2 regions of the Polaromonas sp. P1_F2 genome follow, and region 2 is predicted to be linked to the other one. Evidence: riboswitches for the same ligand, from Rfam matches in the RefSeq annotation. Region 2 holds a riboswitch; the other holds the start of a gene.
The links. Region 2 has a riboswitch for glycine ahead of gcvT (glycine cleavage system aminomethyltransferase GcvT). Riboswitches for the same ligand answer to the same signal wherever they lie in the genome.
Positions count from the first base shown of each region.

Region 1: it holds a riboswitch for glycine, as region 2 does, so the genes downstream of both, AC1D0O_RS22965 (D-amino acid dehydrogenase) here and gcvT (glycine cleavage system aminomethyltransferase GcvT) in region 2, are expected to answer to the same signal.

Region 1 covers NZ_JBFUBN010000015.1:92,693-102,519, forward strand. Annotated here, with positions in the region: gene AC1D0O_RS22945 (CaiB/BaiF CoA transferase family protein) at 1-453, shown strand, start outside; gene AC1D0O_RS22950 (alpha/beta fold hydrolase) at 497-1,231, shown strand; gene AC1D0O_RS22955 (thioredoxin domain-containing protein) at 1,228-1,710, shown strand; gene AC1D0O_RS22960 (GrpB family protein) at 1,725-2,258, shown strand; glycine riboswitch at 2,455-2,563, shown strand; gene AC1D0O_RS22965 (D-amino acid dehydrogenase) at 2,673-3,986, shown strand; gene AC1D0O_RS22970 (DUF1737 domain-containing protein) at 4,296-4,505, shown strand; gene AC1D0O_RS22975 (DinB family protein) at 4,514-5,029, shown strand; gene phnD (phosphate/phosphite/phosphonate ABC transporter substrate-binding protein) at 5,245-6,216, shown strand; gene AC1D0O_RS22985 (DAHL domain-containing protein) at 6,458-9,316, opposite strand; gene AC1D0O_RS22990 (cytochrome-c peroxidase) at 9,313-9,827, opposite strand, start outside.
Region 2 covers NZ_JBFUBN010000009.1:12,178-22,004, forward strand. Annotated here, with positions in the region: gene AC1D0O_RS17465 (transglutaminase-like domain-containing protein) at 1-145, shown strand, start outside; gene AC1D0O_RS17470 (sulfite exporter TauE/SafE family protein) at 176-931, opposite strand; gene gcvP (aminomethyl-transferring glycine dehydrogenase) at 968-3,862, opposite strand; gene gcvH (glycine cleavage system protein GcvH) at 3,927-4,292, opposite strand; gene gcvT (glycine cleavage system aminomethyltransferase GcvT) at 4,331-5,491, opposite strand; glycine riboswitch at 5,528-5,629, opposite strand; glycine riboswitch at 5,651-5,764, opposite strand; gene AC1D0O_RS17490 (hypothetical protein) at 5,792-6,361, opposite strand; gene AC1D0O_RS17495 (TRAP transporter large permease) at 6,438-7,715, opposite strand; gene AC1D0O_RS17500 (TRAP transporter small permease) at 7,712-8,206, opposite strand; gene AC1D0O_RS17505 (TRAP transporter substrate-binding protein) at 8,342-9,313, opposite strand; gene denD (D-erythronate dehydrogenase) at 9,380-9,827, opposite strand, start outside.

The DNA.
Region 1 (9,827 bases), on a different contig from region 2:
TTGGCCGTGGGCAATGACTCGCAGTATGCGAAGTTCTGCGCGGTGGCGAACATCCCCGAGCTGGCGACCAACCCGCTGTTCGCGAAGAACCGCGACCGCGTGCTGAACCGCGGCCAGCTGGTGCCGATCCTGGAAGCGGTGATGAAGACGCGCGGCAAGGCCGACTGGCTGGCGGCGCTGGAGGCGGCGAAAGTGCCTTGCGGCGCGATCAACAGCCTGGCCGAGGTGTTTGCCGACCCGCAGATAGCAGCGCGCGGCATGGTGACCGAGTGGCATCACCCGGTGAAGGACGACTTGAAGCTGGTCTCCAGCCCGATGCGCCTGAGTGCGACGCCGGTGCGCACCGACCTGCCGCCGCCGCTGCTGGGCCAGCACACCGATGAGGTGCTGCGCGAGTTGCTGAACTATTCCGACGCGAAGCTGTCTGAACTCAAGGGCGGCAAGGCGATTTGACGCGGCAAGCCCATACAAAGACCTGATTCAAAGAGGTGGCGCGATGAAACACAATTTTGTTCTGGTGCACGGTGCCTGGCATGGCGGCTGGTGCTGGCGGCGTGTGGCGCAGGTGCTGCAGCTGGACCACCACAAGGCTTTTGCGGTGACGCTGACGGGCCTGGGCGAGCGGGCCCATTTGCTGTCGCCGGCCGTCAACCTCGACACCCACATCAACGACGTGATCAACCTGATCGAGGCCGAGGAACTGCACGAGGTGACGCTGGCCGTACATTCCTACGCCGGCATGATAGGCACGGCCGTGGCCGACCGCATGGGCGGGCGCCTCAAGCACCTGGTGTATGTCGATGCCGTGGTGCCGCAGCCGGGCGAAAGCTGGAGCAGCACGCACGACGCGGCCACGCAGCAAAAGCGCATGGCGAGCGCGCAGGCCACGGCCTGTTTCAGCTTTGCGCCGCCCGACCCGGAGGTGTTCGGCCTGCAGGGCGCCGACCACGACTGGGTGCAGCGCCGGCAGACGCCGCACCCGGGCAACACCTACCAGGCGCCGCTGGATTTTGACGTAAAGCGCGTGGCGGCCGTGCCGCGCACCTTTGTGAGCTGCACCGAGCCGGCGCTGGCGACCATCACGCCCAGCCGGCTACGCGTGCGCGACCCTGCCTTCTGGGGTGGCGCCTGGCTGCCGAATTCACGGGTAGTAGACCTCGCCACCGGCCACGACCCGATGGTGACCGAGCCGGCGGCGCTGGCGCACATCCTGCTGGAGTGCGCCGAATGAAGGCGGTGGGCCGACGCGGTTTCACGGCCGCATTGGCGGGCAGCCTGGCCTGGCCGCTGCAGGCCCAGGCCAAGGACAGCGCGCTGCCGGTGCCGGCCTCGCTGCCGGAGGCGGCCGGGCTGGCCGCCGCGCGCGGCGAGCCGCTGGTGCTGCTGGTCACCCTGCCCGGCTGCCCTTATTGCGAACTGGTGCGGCGCAATTACCTGCTGCCCGCGCGCCAGGAAACCGGGCTGGAGGCCTGGCAGCTCAATTTCAGCGACAGCCGCACGCCGTTGACGGGTTTTGACGGCAAGGCCACGACCGCGGCTGCGCAGACCCGGGCCTGGAAGGCGACTTTCACGCCCACGGTGCTGTTCCTGGGCCCGCAAGGACAGAAGCTGGCCGAGCCGCTGGTGGGCGCGGCGATCCCGGATTTTTACGGAGCCTACCTGGACGAGCGCCTGGTGCTGGCGCGCCGGGCGGTGGTGGCGCTGCGTTAGGGCCTGATAACGCCATGACGGACGCCGGGTCGCTGCAGGCCGCCATTCACGAGGAGGTGGCACTGCGGGCCTACGACCCGCGCTGGCCCGGCCTGTTCGAGGCCGAGCGCGAGCGGCTGCTGTCGCTGTTTCCCGATGATTTGATCGCCATTGAGCACATAGGCAGCACGGCCGTGCCGGAGCTGGTCGCCAAGCCGGTGATCGACATCCTGGCCGGCGTGGCTTCGATGGCGGCGGCCAGGGCGCTGGTGGGGCCGCTGTGCGCCGAGGGCTACACGGCCTCGGCCGAATTTAATGCCACGCTGGCCGACCGCCAGTGGTTGATGCGCTGGGCCGGCGGGCATCGCACGCACCACCTGCATCTGGTGGTGCATGGCGGCCCGGTGTGGGCGCAGCGCCTGCGTTTTCGCGATGCGCTGAGGGCGGATGCCGCGCTGGCGGCGCGTTATGCGGCGCTCAAGGCGGAGCTGGCGGCCCGGCACCCGGGTGACCGCGAGGCCTATACCGAAGGCAAGGCCGCGTTTGTGCGCTCGGTGTGTGAAGGCTGAACGCCCACCACCCTATTGCCTACTATTAAGCTGCTGAATCAACCCGCTGGACCTGTACTGGATGCCGGATTTGCGTTTGGCAAATGCGGCTTCGGTGGTAAATTCAGACCGTTCAAGCAGGAGAGCGCTGCCCCCAGGGGCGGCCACCGAAGGCGCAAACTTCCATAATCGCTCAGGTCCCGTACTGCCCGGAAACACACAGCCGTCTGGAGAGACGCCGCATGCAAGGTGCGGCGCACCGAAGGAGCAAGGCCGTTGCGAAAGTAGCGGCTGAATCTCTCAGGTACCAAGGACAGTGGAAGCGGCCGCAAGCCTGTGATGGCCTGGCGGTTGCCATGATTCTTTTTGGACTCAAGCACCCCTCAAGGCATTGCACTTGCGCAACTGTAATTTCTGCTTGAAAAAGGAATCGCCATGAAAGTCATGGTTTTGGGTGCGGGTGTCACGGGGGTCACGACGGCCTGGTATCTGGCGCAGCGCGGGCATGAGGTCACGGTGATCGAGCGGCGCGGCGCGGCCGCGATGGAAACCAGCTTTGCCAACGGCGGGCAGATTTCCGTAAGCCACGCGGAGCCCTGGGCCAACCCGGGTGCGCCGCTCAAGGTGCTGCAGTGGCTGGCGCGGGAAGACGCGCCGCTGCTGTTCCGGCTGCGGGCCGATGTGAACCAATGGCTGTGGGGCCTGGAGTTTTTGCGCAACTGCACGCCGGCGCGCACCGCGCAGAACATCCGGCAGATCGTCAACCTGGGCATGTACAGCCGCGGCGCGCTGCAGAAACTGCGCGCCGAACTGGGCCTGCAATACGACGCGCGGACCCAAGGCATCCTGCATTTCTATACGAGCCAGGCCGAGTACGACGCGGCGCAGGAGCCGGCGCGCATCATGCGCGAGCACGGCTGCGAACTCGACATGAAAACCGCCGACGAGTGTGTGGCGATTGAGCCCGCGCTGGCGCAATGCCGCAGCAGCATTGTGGGTGGCAGCATGACGCCCAGCGACGAGTCGGGCGACGCGCAGGCTTTCACCGCCGCGCTGGCCGCGCGCTGCGAGCAGGCCGGCGTGAAGTTTCTCTACAACACCAACATCCTGGACGTGCTGGCCGGCGGCGGGCAGCTGGAGGGCGTGCTGGTCGCCGGGGGCCTCGGCGAGGCGGGCGGGCGCGTCGAGATGCTGAAGGCCGATGCCTATGTGATGTGCCTGGGCGCTTTCAGCGCGCCGTGGGCGAAACGCCTGGGGCAGAACCTGCGCATCTACCCGGCCAAGGGCTATTCGGTGACGCTGCCGGTGATCAACGAAGCTGCGTCTTACCAGGTGAGCCTGACGGACGACGAGTACAAGCTGGTGTTCTCGCGCTTCGGCAATCGCCTGCGCATCGCGGGCACGGCGGAGCTCAACGGCTACAACACCGAACTGAACCTGGTGCGCTGCCAGGCCATCGTGCGTCGCGTGAAGCAGCTCTTCCCGGAGATGACGGACGGCGAAGGCGCGCAGTTCTGGACCGGCCTGCGGCCGGCGACGCCGAGCAACGTGCCTTACATCGGCAAAAGCAAAACCTCCAATCTGTTCCTCAACACGGGCCACGGCACGCTGGGCTGGACGCATGCCTGCGGCTCGGGCGCGGCGATTGCCGACATCGTGAGCGGGCGCGTGCCTGAGGTGGACTTTGCTTTTACCGGCATGCCGGCGCCGGGGCGGGTGATGGCATTGCCGGGGATGGTGAAGGCCTGATCAGGCGGGCGCCGACCTCAAGACCATCGTGGCCCGCGTCATCAACGAAGCCGGCCTGAGGACCTCTCCCCCTCTTACTCCCTCCCCCTCTGGGGGAGGGCAGGGGTGGGGGCCAGCAGCGATTGGGCAAGCGCTTTTCGCATTTGCCAAGACCGCCAGCCCCCATCCCCACCTTCCCCCAGCGGGGGAAGGAGCAAAACCATTAGCCGCCATCCGACGTCCCGCCCACCAACCCGCCGACCGACCTCACCCTGCAGCAGATGAGCGGAGGCGGTAATATCGCCCTCCGTTCATTCGCCGCCCGCCGCCATGACCTCACCCGCCACCACGCCTCCCGACGGTCTTCCCACCTACCGCCTCCTCACGGGCCCGGATGACGCGAGTTTTTGCCACCGGGTCAGCGAGATGCTGGCGCTGGGCTACGAGCTTCACGGCTCACCAGCGGCGACCTTCAATGGCGAGCGGGTGATCGTGGCGCAGGCGCTGCTGTGGCCTTCGGTTCGGAGCGACAAGCCATGAGCGCTCCCTTGAATACCGCCACCCTGCAGGCGATGGCGGACTTCCCGCGCCAGCTCGAGCAGTTTTACGCGGCCATTCCCGAAAGCCACAGCGACTGGAGGCCTTCGTCGTGGGACGGCATCCCGAGCGAGACCTTTTCGGCGCTGGGCCAGGTCTGCCATGTCAGGGACATCGAGATCGACGGCTACCACGTGCGGCTTCAACGCACGCTCACCGAGACCAACCCGGTACTCGTGTCGCTGGATGGCTACGAGCTCGAGAAAGAGCGCAACTACGCAACAGCCGACGCGCGGGAAGCCCTGGCGGCGTTCCGGGCGGCCCGCCTCAAAACCATGGCCATGCTGTCGGCTGTCACACCGCAGCAGCTGGACCGCAGGGCGGAATTCGAAGGCTACGGCGCGCTGACCTTGCGCAGCCTGGTGCACTACCTGTGCAGCCACGACCAGCAGCACCTGGCCGGCCTGCAGTGGCTGCTCGGCAAGATTGACGCGTCGCGCGCCGTGAGCGCCGGGTGGAATTTGTAACATCGGCCTATCAGGAAATGGGCTTTGCGCGCTACCTTGGTGCGCCCTTTTTCGGCGAAAAAACCACGGATCGCCCGGGGTATTCCCGCTTTATGTCCCTTCAGCGTCAGTCGATCTGTAAGTAAAAGTTAACTTGGGAGCACACTGCATGAACGGCCTCGCTGCCGTGTTTTCCGCAGTTGCGGCTAATTCATTGACTTTTGGGGGTGATCAACATGATGGTTTATTTGCGCAATGTGGCTGTGCTGTCGGGTGCCGTCCTGGCACTGGGTTCCACCGTGGCACAAACCGAGGACCCGAATCCGCCGGCCAAGACCAAGAAGGCCAAAGCCGCCGCAGCGCCGGCGGCCGAAAAATTTTCAGGCCCGCGCGAAAAAATGGTGGTGGCCATGCCCAAAACCTACGGCAAGACCGAAACCATGGCCTTGTGGGGCGACTACTTCAGCCACCTGTCGCGCTGCGCCAATGTGGAGCTGCAGAACGCCCAGGGCGACTCGCTGGAGCGCACCAGCAACGTGGACATCCTGGGCGAGAAGGAGCTGATCGAGGCGCTTTCGACCGGCAAGGCCCAGATCGGGCAAGTGAACCCCGGCCTGGCCGCGCAGATGGTGACCGCCGGGCAGGCCGCGCCTTTCGCGGTGCCAGGCAACAAGGCGACGGGCCAGCGCAATTCCTACAAGCTGATCCTGATCACGCGTATCGACAGCCCGTACCGGGAACCCAAGGACCTGGTGGGCAAGAAGATCGCGCACACCACGCCGACCTCCAACTCGGGCAACCTGGCGCCGCGCGCGCTGTTCCCGGCCCTGGGCCTGACGCCGGACAAGGACTACGAGGTGGTTTTCTCGAACGGCCATGAGCGCTCGGTGACGGGCGTGATGCACGGCTTTTACCCCGCCGCGGCGGTGGCCAGCGATTTGTACCAGCGCATGGTCGTGAAGGGCGACGTCAAGGGATCGAGCATACGCACGATCTGGGAAAGCCCGCCTTTCATGACGGAAACCTGGACAATGAACAAAGAGGTGTCGCCGGAGCTGCAGGCCAGGGTCAAGAAGTGCTCGTTCAGCTACAGCTTCTCGCCCACGCTGAAGAAGCAGCTGCCCGGCAACGACACCTTCCTGCCGATCAATTTCGACCGGGATTTCGCTACGGTGATGCAGGTCTACCGCTCCACTCAAAAAAAGTAGAGCCAAAAGTAGGCCCCCACGCTTTTCACTTCGTGTAATGCGCTGCCCCCCGAGGGGGCCGCCCGCCTGCGGTCTGGCAAAGCCAGTCCCGCGGCTCATGCTGGTTTGAAGAGCCCACTTCAACCGGCTGCAATCGGTCACGCCAACAGGGGCCGCGGAACCGGCTTTGCCGGGCCGCTAGCGCCGTCCCCTTGAGGGGAGAACAGGCTATACGCAGTGAGCCTGGACAGGGGTGTGCCAGCTAGCCTCCAGTGAGCCTGGACGGGGGTAATTCGCTGAGCAGCGGGTGCACCGTGCCCCACAGGCTTTCGTCGAGCACGCGCTGCAAGGTGCGCAGCAGCTGGTTGTTGGAGGTGTAGGCCTTCACCAACACGGCTTCGACGCGCTGGGTTTCCGTGGCGACCTCGTCGCTCGCGGAAAACACCACCACCGGCGGCGCGGGGTTCAGCGCCTCTATCGTGTCCAGCAGCTCCCATCCTGAACCGTCTTTCAAGGTCAGGTCGAGCAGCACCAGGTCGTAGTGGTGCTTGCCGAGCTGTTCGCGCGCCTCCTGCAGGCTGCCGGCAAATTCAAAGGTCGCGAAGTCCTGGGCGATGGTCGCAGCGATGCGCTGGATGTCCAGGTCGTCCTCGACATGCAGGATGCGCGGCCGGCCTTCGGCCATGTTGGCGATGGCGCGCTGCAGGCTCAGGATCAGCTTGTTTTCGTCGATGGGCTTTTCAAGCCAGGTCGACACCGCGAGCGGCTGGTTGTTGAATTCGAGTTCGCCGGCTTCGGCGTTGGCCGACACCACCACGATGGGCAGGTCCCGCGTGCGCTCTTCGAGGCGCAGCGCGCGAATCAGGCTGATGCCGTCCAGGTCCGGCAGGCCCAGGTCGACCGTCATGGCGGCATAAGGCCGTTTCACCACCTGCTCCATGGCCTGCGCGGCGCGGTAGACCATGTCCGAATCGAATCCGCCCTTGTCGAGCATCAGGTTGATCAAGTGGGCGATGTCGGGGTCGTCCTCGCAGACCAGGATCAAGGGCCTGGGCGGCCCGCTGGCCTTGCTTCTGTTTGCATCGATGCTGGCTTCTTCCACCCGCGGCGCAAGCGCTTCGGGCAGCTCAAAATAGAAAACGGTTCCCACGCCGGTTTGCGAGGTGAAGCCCACGCTGCCGTTCATGCGCTCGACAATGGCGCGCGAGATGTTCAGGCCAAGGCCGGTGCCGCCCTTTTGCCGGGTGTCCGAGGTGTCGGCCTGCGAGAACTTCTGGAAGATGCGTTTGCGGAACTCTTCGGGAATGCCGGGGCCGCTGTCGGCGACCTCGACCCGGATCCGCCCGCCGCTGCGCACCAGCCTGACATACACATAGGACTCCGCCGGTGAGAACTTCACGGCATTGGAAATCAGGTTGGTGAGAGCCTGGGTCAGGCGATCGCTGTCGACGCTGACCATGACCCCTTGGGCCTGGACATCCAGCGCCAGTTTGACCTTGTGCTGGCCCGCAAAGCCTTCATTGGCCGTCAGGATCTGGGCCAGCAGGGGCTGCAGTTCCACGATCTGCAAGTCGAAGCGCATCTTGCCGGACTCGATTTTCTCGCTGTCCAGGATGTCGTTGATCAGCCGGATGAGCCGCTCGCAGTTGCTGGTGGCGATGCCGACGAGGTTCTTGGCCATGGGCGGCAGCTCCCCGGCCACACCGCCGACGATCAGGCCCAGCGAGCCGCGTATGGAGGTGAGCGGCGTGCGCAGCTCATGGCTGACGGTGGAGACGAACTCGCTTTTCATGCGGTCTATGCGCTTGAGTTCGGTCACATCGGTGCCCAGCGAATAAAAACCGAGCACCTTGCCCTCGTCCTCGCCTTCGCCGTAGCGCGGAAAGTACTGCATGACGTAGTCGCGTTGCTTGCCGTCGGCGCTTTCCTGGGTGCGGTCATACTGCGCCGCGTAGCCGTCCAGGGCTTCCTCGATCTTGCCGCGCTCCTTTTCGTAGAGCTCGCGGCCCATCATCTCGCGCATGGTCTTGCCATGGATCTGCTCTCGCTTCAGGCCGAAGCGTTCCTCATAAGCGAGGTTGTAGAACTGGAAGCGCTGCTCCGCATCGATGTAGGCGATCAGGGCTGGTACGGTGTCGGTGATCTGGTGCAGCTGCGTTTCACTGGCGTTCAGCGCGATGGTGCGCTCCTGCACACGCTGCTCCAGGGTCTCATTGGCGCCCTGGAGTTCCTGGTTGACGCGCTGGATGGTGGAGTGGCTGCTGAGGAGGTCGACCGCCGCGTAGAGGAGCAGCGCCACCAGCACCGCCGAAAAAATCAGCAGGTAGCGCCCGTAACGCTCGCCTTCCGCCCCGGCCTGTTGCTGCTCGGCCGTCAAAACATCGCTGGCCTCATCGAGCAGTTTTCCGGTCGGCGCCGCGGCAATGCCCACGAGGAGTTCATTGACGGTTTTCTGCTCGCGCAAAATGGTCTGGATGTGCGCGCTGAAGATGCCCAGCCTGTCCCTGATGCCCGGCGGAAAAAGATGCAGGCCGCCTTCCAGGCGGTTTAGCTCCTCCCGTATCTCCGCGCCCCTGTCGCCGGTCGGGCTTTGGCTGTACAGCATGCTCGCGAGCAAAAGCCTGTTCACGCCCGCCGAGATCTGCAGAAACGCCGGCTGTGCGGCGCCGCGGCCCGGCACTAGCGACTGCTTGACGTCTTCCGCCGCTGTGGGAAGAAAGGCCAGCGAGTTGCGCAGCACCGAGTTGTTGGATTTGAATTGCTCGATCAGGACGGCCTTGTCCTGGACGGCGCGTTGCAGCGCCGCCAGCTTGGCGGCCTGCGCGGGGGCATCGTGCTTGTGGGTTTCCGCTTCCGACCGGAGCTGTTCCATGAGCCGGGCCATCTCGCCCTGGTTGTCGGCCAGCGCATCGTAGTGCGTGTTGATGCCTATCCTGGACTTCAGCACGTCCAGTTCCCATTGCGCGTCGAGCTGCTTCAGGTGGCGCAGCACGGCGATATCCTCAAAGTAATGCGACTCGTCGAAGCTCTGGGTTTTGGCGTACAGAAACACCAGGATGGACAGCAGCACGGCAGTGACCGCCGCCATCGGCAGCCAGGCCAGTCGATTCGGTTTTTTCACGGTTTGACGTCCAGTTCACCGGTGAGGGTGTTGAGGAAACGGATGATGGCCTCCTTGTCTTCTTTGGAGGCGACGCGGCCGAGCTGGTAGCGAAACATGATGTCGACGGCCTCGTCCAGGGTTTTCGCCGAGGCATCGTGGAAGTAAGGCGCGGTGAGCGCGATGTTGCGCAGGCTGGGCACCTTGAAGACGTATTTGTCGCTTTCAACCTTGGTGACCAGGTAGCGGCCGAGATCGGCTTCTGTGGGGTTGCCGCGCTTGGCGAAGTAGTCGCCCATGACGCCGAATTTCTGGAACATATTGCCGCCCACGTTGACGCCTTGGTGGCAGGCGACGCAGCCGTACTGCTTGAACTTCGCATAGCCGGCTTTCTCGGGCGCGGAGATCGCATTGGGGTCGCCGCGCAGGTATTTATCAAAGCGCGAGTTGGGGGTGATCAGGGTGCGCTCGAAAGTGGCGATGGCGTTCTGGATGTTCACCTTGGTGACGCCGTCTTTGTACGCGGCGGCGA
Region 2 (9,827 bases):
CGATCCCCTGGAACTGGTGTCGGAATCCCTGCGGGCCAGCGGGTTGCGTTACCGTCGATCGGTACGGGCCTTGCAATGGAATATGTTGGCGCCCACCATGATGCGGGCTATTCGCGAGCTACGGGCCGGCTCCCGTTTTTATTGAAGTGCGCTGCGTGACAAATCGGCGTTCGGGTTACCCGATCCGCCGCAACAAGCCCGGCACGGATGACACCAGCATCGCCAGGCCCGAGCAGGTCAGCAGGCTCAGCACCAGCTTGCGAAAAGCCAGGTCGCTGATGCCCATGTACACCCGTCCACCGAGCCAGGCGGGAATCAGCGCGGCAGGCGCCACGATGGCCAGCATGGGAAGCGTCTCGCGGGTGACCAGGCCGGCGGCCGCGTAGCTGGCCATGGTGACGGTCAACACGGCCAGATTGAAGTTCTGGATGACGGCGCGCTGGGCGCTCTTCTCGTAACCCCGCAGCGTGCACCACAGCGTCGGAAGCACGCCGCTGAAGCCACCCAGGGCACCCATAAAACCGCCCGCGGCGCCTATCGCGCCGTCGGCGATGCGGCCGCCATGGTGGATGCGCGGAAGCTTGCCTGAAAAAAGCATGGCCGGGCACCATAGCGCCAGCAGCACACCGAGAAACAGCTTGAACAGCTGGACGTCAAGCCGCGGCAACAACAGCAAGCCTAACGGCAGCCCGATCAGGCCGCCGGCCAGGAATGGCAGCAGGCGCTTCCAGTCAGTATTGCGGCTGACCGTGAAGGCCGCCATGACCTGGCCTGTCAGCCCACCGAAAACCGCCATGACAGCCGCCAGTTTCGGGTCTATGGCCCAGGCCCAGAAAGACATGGCCACCAGGCTGAAGCCAAAGCCCGACAGGCCCTGGACAAACCCCGCCGCCGCCGCGCCCACAATGATCAGGACGATCGTGGCGTCCATGCGGCGGGCAAAGTGGTGTGGAGCAAGAGAAGCGTTTTAAGCGTAGTCGCTCACCGGCACGCAGCTGCAGAACAGGTTGCGGTCGCCGTAAACGTTGTCGACCCGGCCCACGGGCGGCCAGTACTTCACCAGCTTGAGCGAAGCCAGCGGGAAGGCGCCGGTCTCGCGCGAGTAGGGCCTATCCCAGTCCGCGCCTAGCAGGCTGGCCGCGGTGTGCGGCGCATGCTTGAGCGGGTTGTTGTCCTGCGGCCATTGGCCGGCTTCGATCTTGCGGATCTCGTCGCGGATGGCGATCATCGCGTCGATGAAGCGGTCCAGTTCGGCCAGGGTTTCGCTTTCGGTCGGCTCGACCATCAGCGTGCCGGGCACCGGGAAGCTCAGCGTGGGCGCGTGAAAACCGTAGTCCATCAGGCGCTTGGCGACGTCTTCGGCGCTGACGCCGCTGGTTTCCTTGAGCGGGCGCAAATCGAGAATGCACTCGTGGGCCACATGGCCGTTTTCGCTGGCGTAGAGCGTCGGGTAATGATCTTTTAGGCGCGAGCTGATGTAGTTGGCGCTCAGGATGGCGACCTCGGTGGCCTGCGTCAGGCCCTCGGGGCCCATCATGCGGCAGTACATCCAGCTGATGGGCAGCACCGCGGCATTGCCTAAAGGCGCGGCCGAGACGGCGCCCACGCCGTTGACGGGAATGCCCGCCGTGGCATGGCCGGGCAGATAAGGCACGAGGTCGGCCACCACGCAGACCGGGCCCACGCCCGGGCCGCCGCCGCCGTGCGGAATGCAGAAGGTCTTGTGCAGGTTCAGGTGGCTCACGTCGCCGCCGAACTCGCCCGGCGCGGCCACGCCGACCAGCGCGTTCATGTTGGCGCCGTCCACGTAGACGCGGCCGCCGTGGCTGTGCACCATCGCGCAGAGTTCTTTCACCTGCGTTTCAAACACGCCGTGCGTGCTGGGGTAGGTGATCATCACGCAGGCCAGCTTGGCGCTGTGTTGTTCGCACTTGGCCTTGAGGTCGGCCATGTCGACGTTGCCCTGCGCGTCGCAGGCGGTGACGACGACCGTCATGCCCACCATCTGCGCGCTGGCCGGGTTGGTGCCGTGGGCCGACGAGGGGATCAGGCAGATGTTGCGGTGGCCCTGGCCCTGGGCTTCATGGAAGGCCTTGATGACCAGCAGGCCCGCGTATTCGCCCTGCGAGCCGGCATTGGGCTGCAGGCTGATGCCGGCATAACCGGTGGCCTGGCACAGCCAGTCGCGCAACTGCTTGTCGAGCTCGGCATAACCCTGCAACTGCTCGGCGGGCGCAAAGGGGTGAATGTTGGCGAACTCGGGCCAGGTGATGGGAATCATCTCGCTGGTCGCGTTGAGTTTCATGGTGCAGCTGCCCAGCGGGATCATGCTGCGGTCCAGTGCCAGGTCTTTGTCGCTCAGCATGCGGATGTAGCGCAACATGCCGGTTTCGGAATGGTGGGTATTGAAGACCGGGTGCGTGAGGAAAGGCGTGGTGCGGCGCAGGTCGGCGGGGATCAGCGACTCCACGCCTTTTTCGAAAGCGCTGACCACGGGAATCGTCTGGCCGGGCTTGGCGAAGAAGGACCAGAGCAGCTCGATGTCCTTGCGGCTGGTGGTTTCGTCCAGCGACACGCCCAGGTGGTTGTTCAGGCGAAAGCGCAGGTTGGCGCCGGACTGGCGCGCGCGCTCGGCGATTGCATTGGTCGCCTCGCCGGTCTTCACCGTCACGGAGTCAAAGGCGCCGGTGTTGGTGATCTCATAGCCGAGTTCCTGCAGGCCGCGCACGAAGACGGCGGTGTAGGCGGCCACGCGTTCGGCGATACGCTTGAGGCCTTGCGGGCCGTGGTAGACCGCGTACATGCTGGCGATGACGGCCGGCAGCACTTGCGCGGTGCAGATGTTGGAGGTGGCTTTTTCGCGGCGTATGTGCTGCTCGCGCGTCTGCAGCGCGAGGCGGTAGGTCGGGTTGCCGTGGCTGTCGACGCTGACGCCGACCAGGCGGCCCGGCAGCGAGCGTTTGAACTCATCGCGGCAGGCCAGGTAGGCCGCGTGCGGCCCGCCGTTGCCCATGGGCATGCCGAAGCGCTGGGTGTTGCCCAGCACGATGTCGGCGTCCCATTCGCCGGGTGGGGCCAGCAGCGTGAGCGCCAGCAGGTCGGCCGCCACGCACAAGGCGGCGCCGTCGACGTGGGCCTGGCCCGCGAGCGGGCGCAAGTCATGGATGCTGCCGGTGGTGGCCGGGTATTGGGCCAGTACGCCGAAGTAGTCGCCTTCGGCCATGAGCAGGGGCAGGGTGGCCGACGCCGTGCTGACCTTGACTTCAATGCCCAGCGGTTTGGCGCGGGTCTGGATCACCTCGATGGTCTGCGGATGACAGTCACCGGCCACGATGAAGACGTTGCTTTTGCTTTTGACGCTGCGTTTGGCCAGGGTCATGGCTTCGGCGGCGGCGGTGGCCTCGTCGAGCATGGAGGCGTTGGCGATCGGCATGCCGGTCAGGTCGCAGACCATGGTCTGGAAGTTGATCAGCGCCTCCATGCGGCCCTGCGAAATTTCGGCCTGGTAAGGCGTGTAGGCCGTGTACCAGGCGGGGTTCTCGAGAATGTTGCGCAGGATCACGCCCGGCGTGCAGGTGCCGTAGTAGCCCTGGCCGATGAAGTTCTTGAACACCTTGTTCTTGCCCGCGATGGCTTTCAGCTGCTTGAGCGCGGCGGCTTCCGTGACCGGGGCCGGGATGGCCATGGGCGTGCTGCGCGCGATGGAGCGCGGAACGATGCCTTCGACCAGTTCGCGGCGCGAGGCCGAGCCCACGATGCTGAGCATGTGGACTTCGTCGGTCTCGTCAATGCCGATGTGGCGCGCGATGAATTCGGAAGGGTTTTCAAGGTCGCCCAGGGGCTTGGCGGTTTGCATCAACATGTCGGGTCCCGTGTCAGGCTTGGCAGCCAGGAGTCAGAAAACAGAAAAAAGGATCGGAAGAAAATCAGGCCGAGAAAGCGGTGTAGCGGGTCTCGTCCATCAGCGCGCTGAGCTGCGAAGGGTCGGACAGCTTGATCTTGAAGAACCAGCCGGCGCCCATGGGGTCGCTGTTGGCCAGCGATGGGTCGTCCTTCAGGGCTTCATTGATGGCGGTCACTTCGCCGCTCACGGGCATGTAGACGTCGGCGGCGGCTTTCACCGACTCGACGACGCCGGCGGTTTCCTTTTGCGCGAAGGTCGTGCCCACGGCGGGGAGGTCCACAAACACCACGTCGCCCAGCGCGTCCTGCGCATGCACGGTGATGCCGACAGTGGCGATGTCGCCTTCAATCTTGAGCCATTCGTGGTCTTCGGTGTATTTGACGGTCATGAGAATCTCCAGGGGTTAAGGGGTGGGGATGGCAGGGGTCAGCCGCGGAAGTAACGGTTGGGGACAAAAGGCATGGCCGCGACTTCCATGGGCACGGGCTTGCCGCGCACGATGGCGTTGACGCGTGTGCCCAGGGTGGCGAATTCGGGCTTCACATAGCCCATGGCGACCGGCTGGTTGATCGTGGGGCCCAGCAGGCCGCTGGTGACTTCGCCGATAGGCGTGCCGTCAATGGATTGCAGCTCGGTGTGGTCGCGAACGGGCACGCGCTCCAGCGCCACCAGGCCCACGCGCTTGCGGGCCAGCGTAGCGGGGTCGGCCAGTTGCGCCAGGATTTTGTCCGCGCCCGGGAAGCCACCGGCGCGCGCGCCGCCTGTGCGCCGCACTTTTTGCATGGCCCAGTTCAGGTTGGCTTCGACCGGCGTGGTCGTCGTGTCGATGTCGTTGCCGTAGAGGCACAGGCCTGCTTCCAGGCGCAGCGAGTTGCGCGCGCCCAGGCCTATGGGTTTGACCTCGGGCTGGGCCAGCAGTGCGCGCGCCAGCGTCTCGGCCTGCGAGGCAGGCACGGAGATTTCAAAACCGTCTTCGCCGGTGTAGCCGCTGCGTGTGAGGAAGCAGTCGCAGCCGGCGACGCTGAAGCGCCCGCCGGTCATGAACACGAGTTTTTCGACACCGGGCGCCAGGCGCTGCAGCGCATTGACGGCCTGCGGGCCCTGCAGTGCCAGCAGCGCCATCTCGGGCATGGGAATGACTTCGCAGCGCGAGCCGATTTTTGCCTGGATGTGCGCGATGTCGCCCACCTTGCAGGCGCCGTTGACGATGACGAATAGGTCGCCGCCGTTCGCGTAATCGCGGTTGAAAAACATCAGGTCGTCGATGATGCCGCCCGCGTCATTGAGCAGCAGGCCGTAGCGCTGCTTGCCGGCCGGCAGGTCGATCACGTCGACCGGAATCAGCGATTCGAGCGCCGCCGCGGCATCGGCGCCCACCAGGCGCAACTGGCCCATGTGGGACACGTCGAAGAGGCCGGCGGCCTGGCGTGTGTGGAGGTGCTCGGCCATCAGGCCCGCCGGGTATTGCACCGGCATGGAATAGCCCGCGAAGGGCACCATGCGCGCGCCAAGCTCCACATGCAGCTCGTGCAGCGGTGTTTTCAGCAGGGTTTCAGGGGCGGCGGAAGAGGTGGACGAATCGGACAAGGCATTCTCCGGGGGCAAACAGGTTCTAAATCCATGGGTGCCCCTGCTGTCCACTTTACCTGAGAGATTCACCCGGCGATGCGGGCTTGCTCCTTCGGTGGGCCGCTTTGAAAACGGCCTCTCTCCAGTAGGGAACGCCTTGCCGCGTGGTGCGCCGCAGGGCGGTTGCCAGTCCTTTTGCCTGAGCGTTCAGTGCACCAAAAAGGGTTGCCCCGGGGTGCACGTGCGCCTTCGGCGGTTTTCGCTGGGAAAACTCTCTCCTGACCCCGGCAAGTGTAACGGATGCTGCCGTCGGCCCGGTCAAGCCGCCTGGTGCTGCGGCAGCAGCATGGCGATGCGCTCGCTGATGGAATCGGCACGCTCGTGGCCCGCGATTTTTTCGATTTCTTCGATCATTTCGCGCGAGGCGGCCAGCATGCTGTCGCGGTCCTTGGCGTTGCGCAGCGCTTCGCGGAAGCGCTCGGCCATCACCGGGTCGCGCCGGGCGAACATGCGCTCGCAGATGTCGAACAGGAACATCCGGGTGGTGGCGAGCGAGCGTTTGCCTTCAAACTGGTCGGCCGAAACCTGGATGGCCTGCGTGGTTTCGGGGCTCGGGAAGTTCTGCAACTGGGCCGGCGTGGGTTTGGGTACAGGCGCCGGTGCAGGCGCTGCGGCGGGCGGGGAGGTTTTTCCCGGGTGCGCTTCCAGAAAGCCTTCGCGCAACAGGCGCAGGGCGATGGCCTCGCCGTCGCCGTCAAACAGCGGGCGAAAGTCCTGCGCCGATTTGCTGCCGTCGGCCATCAGCAGCAGGGTGCGCTCGCGCTGGCCTAGCGTTCTCACGCCGGGCTTGAGCTCGGCGCGGGCACGGTCGGTTTTGTGGAGCTGCATGGATTTCATCCTGAAATGAAAACCTGAGCATTACCTCTACAGATGACAACACCGTGAAACCCTGCCTGAAAAAAAGCTATTTGGCGTAGACCAGGTCGCGCAGGCCCAGCGAGAGTTGCGGTACGTAAGTGATCACCATCAGGCAAACCAATATGACCGCTACAAAAGGCAGCAGGTGGGTGACGATGCGGTCCAGCGATATCCTGGCGACGGTGCAGGCCGCGAACAGGTTCACGCCGAAAGGCGGCGTGATCATGCCGAGCGCGAGGTTGACCACCATCACCAGGCCGAAGTGCACCGGGTCTATGCCGAAGTGCACCGCCACCGGCGCCAGGATGGGCGCCAGCACGATGATGGCGGCGCTGGTCTCGATGAACATGCCGATGATGAACAGCGCGGCGTTGACACCCAGCAGGAAGAGGGCGGGCGACTTCAGCACCTCCTGCAGCCAGTGGCCTATGGCGTCCGGCACGCCGGCCCGGGTGATCAGGAAGGCGAACAGCCCGGCGTTGGCGATGATGAACATGATTACCGCGCTGGAGATCACCGACTTGCGCAGGATGACATACAGGTCCGCCAGCTTGATCTCGCGGTAGATCACAATGCCGACGACCAGGGCATAGAACACGGCCACCGCTGAAGCCTCGGTCGGCGTGAAAATCCCGCCGTAAATACCGCCCAGGATGATCACCGGCATCAGCAGCGCCCAGCCGGCCTGCCAGGTCGCCTTGCCGAAGCTCAGGCGTCCGTCGCCATCCTGTTTGCCCCAACCCTTCCAGCGGCAGTACAGGTGCACGAACAGCATCAGCGCGAAGCCTATCAGCAGCCCGGGGCCGAAGCCGGCGATGAAAAGTTCACCGATGGAGACCTCGGCGCTCACGCCGTAGAGGATCATGGGGATGGATGGCGGAATGATCACGCCCAGCTCCGCGCTGGTGGCCTGCAGGGCCGCGGCGTAGGCCGTGGGGTAGCCGTGCTTGATGAGCGCCGGTATCAGGATGGCGCCTATGGCGAAGGTGGTGGCCACGGACGAGCCGGAGACGGCCGCGAAAATCATGCAGGTCAGCACGCAAGTCATGGGCAGGCCGCCCTGCACGCCGCCCACGATGCTTTTGGCGAACTCGACCAGCCGGCGCGAGATGCCGCCGGTTTCCATCAGGTTGCCGGCCAGGATGAAGAAGGGGATGGCGGCCAGCGGGAATTTGTTGATCGAGGAGAACATCTCCTTGACGGAGATCAGCATGTTGGCATTGGACGCCTGGATGCCGAAGATGGAGGCCAGGCCGATGGACACGGCCACCGAGACGGTGAGCGCAAAGCACAGCACCATCGTTGAAATCATTACTCCCGTCATTGAGCCGTCTCCAGTTCGTTGCGTTGCGGATCCAGCAGGTTGCCGATGATGCCGATCACGCAGAACATGCCGCCCACGGGCATGGCCACATAGCCCCAGAACATCGAGACCGACTCCAGGCCGGCCATGGACTGCACGCGGCCGCGCAGCGAATAGTCCCAGCCCCACCAGACGATCACGGCGACCAGCGCCAGGGCGGCCAGGCAGACAAACCAGTCCAGCACACGCCGGATGCGCGGCGGGCTCCAGCGGTAGAGCACGTCCACGCTGACCATGGCGCCCTGCCGGAAGGCCATGGGGATGCCCATGAACACCATCCAGATCAGGCTCAGGCGGATCAGGATTTCGCTCCACTCGGCGGGCTGTTCCAGCACGAAGCGGGTGACGATCTGGAACATGCCGAGCGCCGAAGCGATGACCAGCATCAGGCAGGCCACCAGCATGGAGAAGCCGGTGGTCCAGCGTTCAAATGTGAGGAAGGCTTGTTTCATGGGGCGCGATGGAGAAGGGGGAAGAGGGAAGAGCCGGTACATGGAAAGCGCCCGCCGGTGTGATGCCTGCGGGCGCGTTCGGTGAAAAAAGGCGCACAGGCCGGGCAGGAGGCCGGCGGCCCGCGTGCCTTGCACTTACTTGTAGTTCCGGATGGCGTCGATGTTCGCCTTGCCGAACTGCTTCTCGAAATCGGCATTGACGGGCGCCAGCATGGCCACGAATTTGGACTTGTCGACGTTCTCGATCACGGTCATGCCCTTGGCGCGCAGCTCGGCCACGCCGTTGGCATCGTCCTGGTCGACGCGCGCGCGGTTGGCCTTGGTGGCCTCCTTGGCCGCATCGACGAAGGCGGTCTTGTCGGCGGCGCTGAGCTTGTCGAAGGACGCCTTGTTCATCACAAAAATGCAGGGCGAATAAACGTGGCCGGTCAGCGACAGGTGTTTTTGCACCTGGTCGAACTTGGCGGACATGATCACGGACAGCGGGTTCTCCTGGCCGTCGACCGTGCCTTGCTGCAGCGCGGTGAACACCTCAGGGAAGGCCATCGGCGTGGTGATGATGCCCAGGCCCTTGTAGGCCGCGATGTGCACGGGGTTTTCCATGGTGCGCATCTTCAGGCCCTTGAGGTCTTCGGGCAGCTTCACGTCGCGTTTGCTGTTGGTCATGTGGCGAAAGCCGTTTTCGGCCCAGGCCAGCGCCTTGAAGCCCTTGGCGTCGAACTTGATCAGCAGATCCTGGCCGATGGGGCCGTCGAGCACCGCCCGTGCATGCGCCTTGTCGCGAAACAGGAAGGGTACGTCGAGGATTTTGGTCTCGGGCACGAAGTTGGGCACCGGGCCGGTGGACGAGAAAGCCAGCTCCTGGGTTCCCAGCTGCACGGCTTCAATCGATTCGCGTTCGCCGCCCAGTGCGCCGTTGTAAAAGGTCTGGACCTTGTAGCGGCCAGCCGTGCGTTTTTCGACTTCCCTGGCAAAGGTGTCGATGGCAACGCCCTGGTGTGAATTCTGCGCCGTGGAAATGCTGATCCGCATGGTGGTCTGTGCGTTCGCCGCCCCTATGAATCCCAGGCCCAAAGCCATGCCGATCAGCAGTTTTGAAATTTTCATGGTGTCTCCAAAATAATCGTTGTTCAGAAAATCCGCGACTACGGCATGCGGCCGTATGCACACCTATTATTGCGTCGCTGCTGAGGGCGTGGTGCGCGGGTTTTCGCTTAAATAGGCCGCAATAATGCTGTCGAAATCCGGGTCGGGCAGAAGCCCCAGGCCCCGGGCCCGGGCCGCGTCTATGACCGCCGGCCAGTTGGCCACGATGTTGGCGATGGCCGGGTCCGGCGTCCAGTCGATCAGGCCGGCGGCCTCTTTGCCCGCTACGCGCTCCAATGCCGCGGCCATCTCTCCGACGGTGGTTTTTAAAGCGGGCAGGTTGATCGCCGTACGCGCACCCCATTCGGCATCACCGGCCTCCGCCGCGCGTACCAGCCCTTCAATCGTTCGCGCCGGGGAGGCCAAGGCCACGGCCGTTTCGCGCGGCACCGGGCATGCGGCGCGCTGGCCCGCCAGCGGCTCGCGGATCATGCCGCTCAAAAAGCTCGAGGCCGCGCCGTTGGGCTTGCCGGGG